Regions from separate parts of the Yersinia sp. SCPM-O-B-9106 (C-191) genome, predicted to be linked through region 1. Evidence: riboswitches for the same ligand, from Rfam matches in the RefSeq annotation. Region 1 holds a riboswitch; the other holds the start of a gene.

Region 1 (4,476 bases):
TACGCAATGTTTTCCGACTGAGAAGAAACGACATTTTCCTGAGAAGAGATAAGCCAGGCGGTACGGCGAGCAATTGCAGCACCGGAATCGACCATTCGGGTACCTTCTGGTAGCACTTGCGCTAACTCTTCAGTTAATAGAGGGAAATGGGTGCAACCTAAAACAATGGTATCTGGCGGTTCACGCATGGCGAGCCACGGATGAAGGATTTTCTTTAATGCTTCCGGCGGCACAGCACCACCATGCAGCTTGGTTTCCGCCAGCTCCACCAGCTCGGATGATCCCAACAACTCAATTTTGCAATCTGTGGCAAAACGTTCAATCAAATCCAAGGTATAAGAAGCATGAACTGTGCCACGGGTGGCCAGTAGGCCGACAACACCATTCCGCGTGAGCCGTACCGCAGGTTTAATCGCCGGAACAACACCGACGACAGGGAAATCAAAACGCTCGCGTAAAGCAGGAAGAGAGACCGTGCTGGCCGTGTTACAGGCGATAACCACAATCGCCAGTGGATGGCGCTGTTGTACCGCAGTGACAATGTCTAATACGCGCTCAACGATAAATTCACCTGACTTCTCCCCATAAGGGAACGCGACGTTATCGAAAGCATATATATAGTGGAGATCCGGCAGTAATTGCCGAATCTCTTGATAAACAGATAGCCCGCCAACACCGGAATCAAAAATCAGTGCTGTCGGGCGAGGAGCAGTATCAGCCTTAGAAGTTATAACTTCCTGTGAGGTAATACTCTCGTCCAGCGGTTTTATAGCCATAAGCCGTTTCGTATTCTTTATCAAACAGGTTAGCAATTCTACCACGAACTGTGAGATGAGAAGTAACCGGATAACCAGCTGAAACGTCTACTGTGCTGTAACTCGATAATTCGCGCTGAGTTGAGTTATAAATCGAAGTGATGTTGTCATAGCGTTTACCGTAATATTGATAAGAGACGTCCATATCAAGATTGAACATCGTCCAATCTAACTGATACTTAGCCTGTTGCTTAGAACGGCGAGCTAATACCTCATTATTTAGATCATTACGCGGGTCAATATATTGCAGGGTAACCGCATGCGTAAATATGCCGGTAGTGATGTTCCCCGTCCATTCCACGCCTTTGATGGTCGCAGAATTGACATTGTAGTATTGCCCCTTGACGATTGAATTATCAAAGGAGTAATCAATCAGGTTTTCAATTTTATTGTGATAAGCCGACAAGCGCCAATCAACCGGCCCAGTTACCCCTTCCAGCCCAGCTTCCCATTGGCGGGATTCTTCAGGTTTAAGGTCACTGTTTGAAATTATGTTGAAGCGCTGCGAACCATATTGTTGACCCAATGAAGGCGCTAGGAAGCCGGTTCCGTAAGATAACGTCACGCGGTAATCCGGAACAAATTCCCAATCCACCGCTGTTTGCCATGTTTCATGCCAGCCAAATTGCTCATCTTTATCCCCACGGCCAGAAGCTTCCAACGTGACATCGCCGAGTTTCTGCTGCCCACTGAGGTATAAACCGGTGTTATCCCGCTTATAAGTATCTGAAGTATTTTGGTTAGATGAGGTCAGGCGCTGCTGTTGCCAGTCCAGGCCCGCGCTCAGTGTTCCACTTTCAAAGCTGTAAGTGTTGCCCCATTGCACATTACGCTGATCCATATTATCCAGTGTGGTAGCCACACCATAGCGGCCATATTGGCTGCTAAAGTTATAATCCTTATATTTCTGATAGCTACCGACTAATTGGGAAGAATAAGCTCCCGATGCATAACGCAACCCTGCATCATAAGTATGGTTATATAGCCGCTCTTCATCGCCGCTGTATGAAGGGGACGACAAACTGCCAATATCGTAATCAGTATTGTTGGTATAACCATAACCTCTAACAAAACCGGAAATCTCTTGGTTAAACTGATGTTCCAACCCTGCCCAGAAGTTTTTATTGCGAAAACCATCGCGGTCGTTGTCGATTGGATTGGGTGAGTTAGGTTTGATGTTATAGCCGTTGGTGGTCTGATATCCCCCTGCTAATGTGGCTAAGGTATCGCCAAAACGCTGGCGAACACTGCCATCATATTGCTGGTAGCCCTTGGAACCGACACCGGCATTAATCTGCGCGCCCTCCTGGTCTGTTTGCGTAATCACGTTAATGACGCCACCAATTGCACCCGAGCCATAGACTGCAGAGCGCGGCCCACGGATATACTCAATCCGCTGCACCAAGGAAATCGGGATTTGATCGAGATTGACGCTATTGACGATACCGGTGCGAGCCAGTGGGATACCATCAATCAAGATGAGCACATGACGCGCTTCCGTACCACGGATATACATAGAAGAACCCTGACCCAATCCTCCCATTTGGGCAATATCCACACCAGGCAAACGGCGCATGACTTCATTAAGACTTTTTGTCTGCCAGCGCTCGATATCATCGCGAGTGACCACATCGGTAGGTGCCAATACTGTAGAAACCGGTTGTTTAAAACGATTGGCAGTCACCACCATTTCATCTTTATTAGCTGTGTTGTCCTGCGCCCAACCAGAAAACGCCGTCACAGAAAGGGCTGTGAACAGCGTATATTTTTTTATTGTCATTGTATTTTTAATGATCATTTAGGAAAGCATCCAAACTCAAATAGCGGATGCCGCAGTGCCATGGTCGGTATTACGCGACGACCACGAATATTGCGACGTGATACCGGCAGGTCTTCGGGCTTGGGATCTCTACTATACAGAGCGGGCGATGACTTCCCGTCTTTTCGGACAGTGTCTGGTTGAAACCTATCGCCGTAACATCCCCTTACCGCTGCGCGTCAGCTCCGGATTTACACCGGATTCCCTTTTAACTCTTAAGTGTTTAAGTAACAGCTTGAGACCGGACGGCAATGTTATTATTAAGTTAAATGGATGTCTAGACTTCCATTCATGTAACAAATTAATTAAGTGACAAAAACTGGACATCAGAGCTACTTTCCCTACAATCCGCTGCAATAAACCTCTTTTATCATGTCCAGACGAGAAGAAACATGACTCCTGACATCCTGCCGACTGACGGCTACGAGCACCAATTGGCGGAAAAATCTGCCCGTCTTCAGGCGATGATGTCGCCGTTTCAAGCCCCTGAACCGCAAATATTTCGTTCTCCCGCACAGCATTACCGCATGAGAGCCGAGTTCCGCGTTTGGCATGATGAAGACGACTTGTACCACATCATGTTTGACCAACAAACCAAGCAGCGGATTCGGGTTGAGCAATTCCCGGTCGCCAGTTTGTTAATTAATCGTCTGATGAGCGTGCTGATGACTGCCATCAGAGCCGAGCCGATTTTACGGCGCAAACTGTTCCAGATTGATTACTTATCGACTCTGAGCGGCAAGCTGATCGCCTCTTTGCTGTATCACCGTCCATTAGATGAAGAATGGCAGCAGAAAGCGCGGGAACTGCGTGACCAATTGCGTGAGCAAGGCTTTGATCTGCAACTGATTGGGCGGGCGTCAAAAACCAAAATCATGCTGGATCACGACTATATCGACGAAGTGCTGCCGGTTGCCGGCCGTGAGATGATTTATCGTCAGGTTGAGAATAGCTTCACCCAACCTAATGCTGCGGTGAATATTCATATGCTGGAATGGGCGATTGATGTCACCCAACATGCCAGCGGCGATTTATTGGAGCTATATTGCGGCAACGGTAATTTCTCACTGGCATTGGCACGTAATTTTGAACGCGTATTAGCGACTGAAATCGCCAAACCGTCAGTGGCGGCGGCGCAATACAACATTGCCGCCAATCATATCGACAACGTGCAAATTATCCGTATGTCCGCGGAAGAGTTTACCCAAGCCATGCAAGGTGTGCGTGAGTTCAACCGACTGAAAGATATTGATTTAACTAGCTATAACTGCGAAACCATTTTTGTCGACCCACCGCGCAGTGGGCTGGATGATGAAACCGTCAAGCTAGTACAAGCTTATCCGCGCATCCTTTATATCTCTTGTAATCCAGAGACCCTGTGCGCCAATTTGGAACAGCTGCAACATACCCATAAAATCAGCCGATTAGCGCTATTTGATCAATTCCCTTATACCCATCATATGGAATGTGGAGTTTTGTTGGAAAAAAGAGACTGACGAAAAGCAAGAATCGGACACAAACAAAAGGGCAACGCAATGTTGCCCTTTCGATTTAGAGATATTGGTGAACAGAAAAACTATTGCGGCTGCTGATTATCTGTATCCGTGCCGCTATCAGTATTGATATCTGTCTGCATCGATTTACGTGCTTTCAGTTTGAACAGAATCCAAAACACCAACGCCACACTCAAAATAGAGGGAACAAAGTTAGAGCCGATCGCCGGATGCTCAACCCGCACAATCGCGCTATACACTAGAATACCAAGTAAGAAACACGCACCCGCTAGCACGGGCAGGCCCCGCGGCATGGCAAAATTGAGATAGCGCTGATGCAAACAATAAA
Region 2 (4,476 bases), 1.9 Mb from region 1:
GTGGCAATAATGTCGCCAATAATGACAAAGCTATTTTGTTCTATTTCCTGCGGATTTTTCATATAGTTCATGGGGTTATCCTTATTAAATACCGACCAACAGCAAGTGGATCAGGGCGAACAATAACAGGGCCAATAGCGACGCCATCATCATCAAATGGATGCTGCGCGGAATATCACTCAGCGCGACTTCGCGCCGGTCATCACCAATCCACGGCTTCTCGACCCGCTCACCAAAGTAATCATTCGGGCCGCCCAGACGAATGCCCAGCGCCCCAGCTACAGTGGCTTCCGACCAGGCACAGTTAGGGCTGGAATGCTGATAGCGATCGCGCCAGCCAATACGCAGAGCCTGACGATAATCAGCTTGGATCAGCCAGGCCGCGGCACTGAGCAGCAGCCAGCTCAGGCGCGCGGGAAGCCAATTGGCCCAATCATCCATTCGGGCGGAGACATAACCCATCGCGCGGTATTTCGGCGTTTTATAGCCCACCATCGAATCAAGGGTATTGACCGCTTTGTAGGCCATTGCCAGCGGCGCGCCCCCTAACAGCAGGAAAAACAGCGGCGCAATCACGCCATCGACACTGTTCTCCGCCACGGTTTCTACCACTGCGCGGGTCATTTGCGGCGTCTCCAACTGCGAAGTATCGCGCCCGACAATCCATGACAGTTTTTCGCGACTTTGTGCCAAAGAACCCTGCTGTAGCGCATCAAAGACCAACAATGCCGCGTCACTCAAACAACGCCCAGCCAGCAAGGTGTAAATCATCCACACTTGCGCCAGCCAGCCGAGCCACGGGTTAATCTCTGTCATCAGCCATAAAAATCCCCAACTGACGAGCCAGGTGATGCCCACCACCAACACCCACAACAGGGCACCGCCCCATTTCAGGGCCAGCTCGCTATGACACACAGCACGAATCCTCCGTTGCAGCCCGGTAATCAAGTTGCCAATCCACCGCACCGGATGCGGCCAACGCGGCGGATCGCCGAGCCAATTGTCCAATAGGAAAGCCACAAACCACGCCGCGAGGGTCATAGCACACTCCGGGCAGCGGTCAGCCAGCCATTCAATAAACCGGGGCGTTGGGCAAAGTGAATATGCAGATAGCTGGCTTGGGTACGTTGCACTTGATAGCCACTGTGCCAGCGCTGGATAACCTCGCCGTCGCGCCATTTACTGCTATCAAAAACGGGTGTCAGCGGGCTGGTAAAATCGGAGTAATGGAACTCATGGCCGCGCAATATTTCGCCTTGCGCAGCTAATAATGTGTCACTGTGGGCTTGCGCCTGACAGTAACCAAAGCGGGTCAAGCGCTTCCCCATGCGGCTTTCACCGGGCAAAATCCCCACCATCCCATGGCGCTGCCCGCGGTCATCGGTAAGACCGTCACCCAAATACATCAAGCCACCACATTCGGCATACAAAGGGATTTGCTGGCGATGAGCTTGCTGTAATGCGGTGTGCATGGCGGTATTTTCTGCCAGCGCACTGGCGTGAATCTCGGGATAACCGCCGCCCAAATAAATCATCTGGCAATCAGGCAAGCTGCGGTCATGCAGCGGACTAAAGCGCTGGATACGCACTCCAGCCAGCTCCAGCAAATCAAGGTTATCGGGGTAATAAAAATTGAAAGCTTCATCTTCGGCTAAGGCCAGTGTCAGCCCGTCGGCCAAAGCTTGAGGTGGTAATGTCGGCGGGGTTCCAACCGGAAGTTCAGTGCAAGAGGTCAGGGCCAGTAACCGGTCAAGATTGATAAACTCTTCGACCTGTTGGGCCAACTGCTGCCAGCGTGGCGAATTATCGGGTTGTTTGGATAGCCCACCGGCTCGCTCCTGTGCCGGAATCAGCCCTAAATGGCGCGATGGCAAAACCACATCGTCCATGACCGGCAAGCGGCCCAAAACTGGAATTCCGCAATAGTGTTCAATAGCGTGGCGAATAAGTTGATAGTGATTTTCTGAATTGACGCGGTTAACAATCACCCCAGCAATGGTGAGGTCAGGGTCGAATTGACAGAAGCCCAGTACCGTCGCCGCCACGGATGTCGACACCGCTTTGCCATCCACCAGCAAGATAACCGGGCAGCCCAATTGCTTGGCCATCGCCGCACTGCTGCAATAATCGGGGTCAGTGCCATAGCCGTCATATAGCCCCATGACACCTTCAATCACGGCGACATCAGCATGGCGCATATGTTGGTTATACAGCCCATTGAGGGTGGCCGGCGGCAACATAAAAGCATCGAGGTTACGCGACGTCACGCCACTGACTGCGGTATGCCAGCCAGTATCCAGATAATCCGGCCCGACCTTAAACGGCTGCACCGACAATCCACGCGCCATCAGCGCCCGCAAAATACCCAAGGTTACGGTGGTTTTACCGCACCCGCTGCCGGTTCCTGCGATGATAAATGCTTGTTTGCCTGAGCATTGCATAAAAAAATCCCGCCATTTCAAGCGGGATATGCAGTGTCAAAAAGGTGCATCTACGCAACGTCACCGCTGCGCGCATCTGATGACAACCCGCTTCCCACCGAAGGAGTTGAAACTCTTTTACTGATTTGGCTGGTCTTCTGGCTTAGCGTCACCCTCCCCCGCTACCTTCCCAATCCTGTGGATCAGTGGTTTCAGCGGGTTCGTCAGCATCACAGCAGCGGGGGCTGCGGGGGATTGTCACCCCCTTCCCAATCATGTCTTGAGGACAAGCACACGACATAACCATTTCAGTAACTACAATTATCTAATTACAGTAGATTCTGTTATTTAATTTCTTGTTTCGTTATCTCATTTATCTCTTTATTTACACTGTTATAACAGAGTGTTTATTCATTATTAGTCTGATGGAATTTCTTAAAATTAATATACTCTTTTCTGTTCATAAAAAATGGTGAATTTGATTTTTTGATAGGGATTTTTTTGCATCACCACAACAAATTATTGTCGAAACCATGAGTAATTTAAAATTAAAAACAGTAACTTACAAAGTTTTAAGTCCACTTGGCCTATAGCAAATTATTGTCATTAATTATTTTAAGTAGTTAATTTTTAGTTTGTTTATTTAAATAGAAAACCCAAGTGCACGACCAAATTGCATAATATTAAATCAATGATGGTTACTCCATCTTGCTGCGTTCAGAAGAAAGTGAGCGAAATACCTGCGGTGTCACATTGTAGGTCTGACGGAACACTTTGCAGAAATAGCTGGTCTGGGAAAAACCTAGATTCTTAGCAATGCTAGCAATGCTCCAATCACTGTGCTGCAACATCTCTCTGGCATTAGCCATCCGTTGCTGATTGACCCAGGCATTAAAGCCGATGCCGTGATATTTTTTAAACAACTTGCTGAAATAGTAAGGGCTGAGATACACCTTAGCCGCGACTTCTTCCAGCCGCAATTCTTCCGATAAATGCGCATCAATATAACGCAGTGCTTTCTTCATTTTGCTGTCATGGGGGTGAACCGGCCGTATTCTGCCGGGTTCTTTGCTGCCCATGTTGTCATTGATAACCACAAAGTTGAGATGTTTTTTGAGACAATTTTCAACAATCAGCTTTAATAAATCTGCCGACGCAATCACGCGCGAAAAATCGATAATGGGCACATTGTGGAATTCATCCATCAGTGCCGGATCTTGCTGCCAATGATTATCAACATTAAGAATATCAATAAGATAAACATCTGAGTGCAACCGCACCTGCCCGCATAAAACAAACCCTACCAAATGACCGGCAATAACCAGCGGAATAGAGAAGTCAGTTAACCCGGCGTGGCAGCGATAAATACAAGGTTCATTGGATTTTGAGGCTTCCAAACCACCGCAACGATCACTCATGCGGCAACGAAGATGATTCACCGGGTCTTGTCGCATCAATTGACAAAATGGCGTGAAATTAAAGAGATCAGAAATTTCTTCGCCGTGAATATTGACCACCACCACAGCCAGCCCAGTTGCCTGAGCAAAATCCTGCGCGATTTTATTTATGAGCTCTGAGTTTAGAGAACTGGCAGAAATCATGATAAAACCTCTCAGTTAATTTATTGTTATTAGTTTTTTGTTTGTTGCCATATATCATCCCTGAAATGATTAATGTGTTATTTTTTTGTTATATTTTACTCCTATTTACCCAGTAGAAACCTATTTCCCTATCAAGGTTTATGTTTTGGTAAAATGAAAAAAATACCAATTCACTTTACCAGAGTCATAATCAACAGGGGACTATAATCAGCCCATTAGCCCGAATAGATCACGAAATTTCCTCATCCCGTTTCACTCTTTCAAGATGAGGAAACTGGCATTCATTTATATACTGGCTTCCTCATCCTCTAACTTGCAGGTATTACACGGCAGGTTTTTGCCAATGAAGAAGCGATAAACCGCTGCGCCGAGGCAGGCCCCAATAATCGGTGCGATAATCGGGATAATGAAATAAGGGATATCACGACCACCGGTCATCGAGATTTTTCCCCAAC

What was found. Region 1 has a riboswitch for cobalamin ahead of btuB (TonB-dependent vitamin B12 receptor BtuB). Riboswitches for the same ligand answer to the same signal wherever they lie in the genome.
Positions count from the first base shown of each region.
Region 2: it holds a riboswitch for cobalamin, as region 1 does, so the genes downstream of both, OP863_RS07685 (cobyrinate a,c-diamide synthase) here and btuB (TonB-dependent vitamin B12 receptor BtuB) in region 1, are expected to answer to the same signal.

Region 1 covers NZ_CP110791.1:4,223,675-4,228,150, forward strand. Annotated here, with positions in the region: gene murI (glutamate racemase) at 1-776, opposite strand, end outside; gene btuB (TonB-dependent vitamin B12 receptor BtuB) at 721-2,613, opposite strand; cobalamin riboswitch at 2,683-2,895, opposite strand; gene trmA (tRNA (uridine(54)-C5)-methyltransferase TrmA) at 3,027-4,130, shown strand; gene OP863_RS19080 (YijD family membrane protein) at 4,211-4,476, opposite strand, start outside.
Region 2 covers NZ_CP110791.1:1,670,106-1,674,581, reverse strand. Annotated here, with positions in the region: gene OP863_RS07695 (cobalt-precorrin-8 methylmutase) at 1-71, opposite strand, end outside; gene cbiB (adenosylcobinamide-phosphate synthase CbiB) at 85-1,041, opposite strand; gene OP863_RS07685 (cobyrinate a,c-diamide synthase) at 1,038-2,441, opposite strand; cobalamin riboswitch at 2,551-2,730, opposite strand; gene pocR (transcriptional regulator PocR) at 3,119-4,021, opposite strand; gene pduF (propanediol diffusion facilitator PduF) at 4,307-4,476, opposite strand, start outside.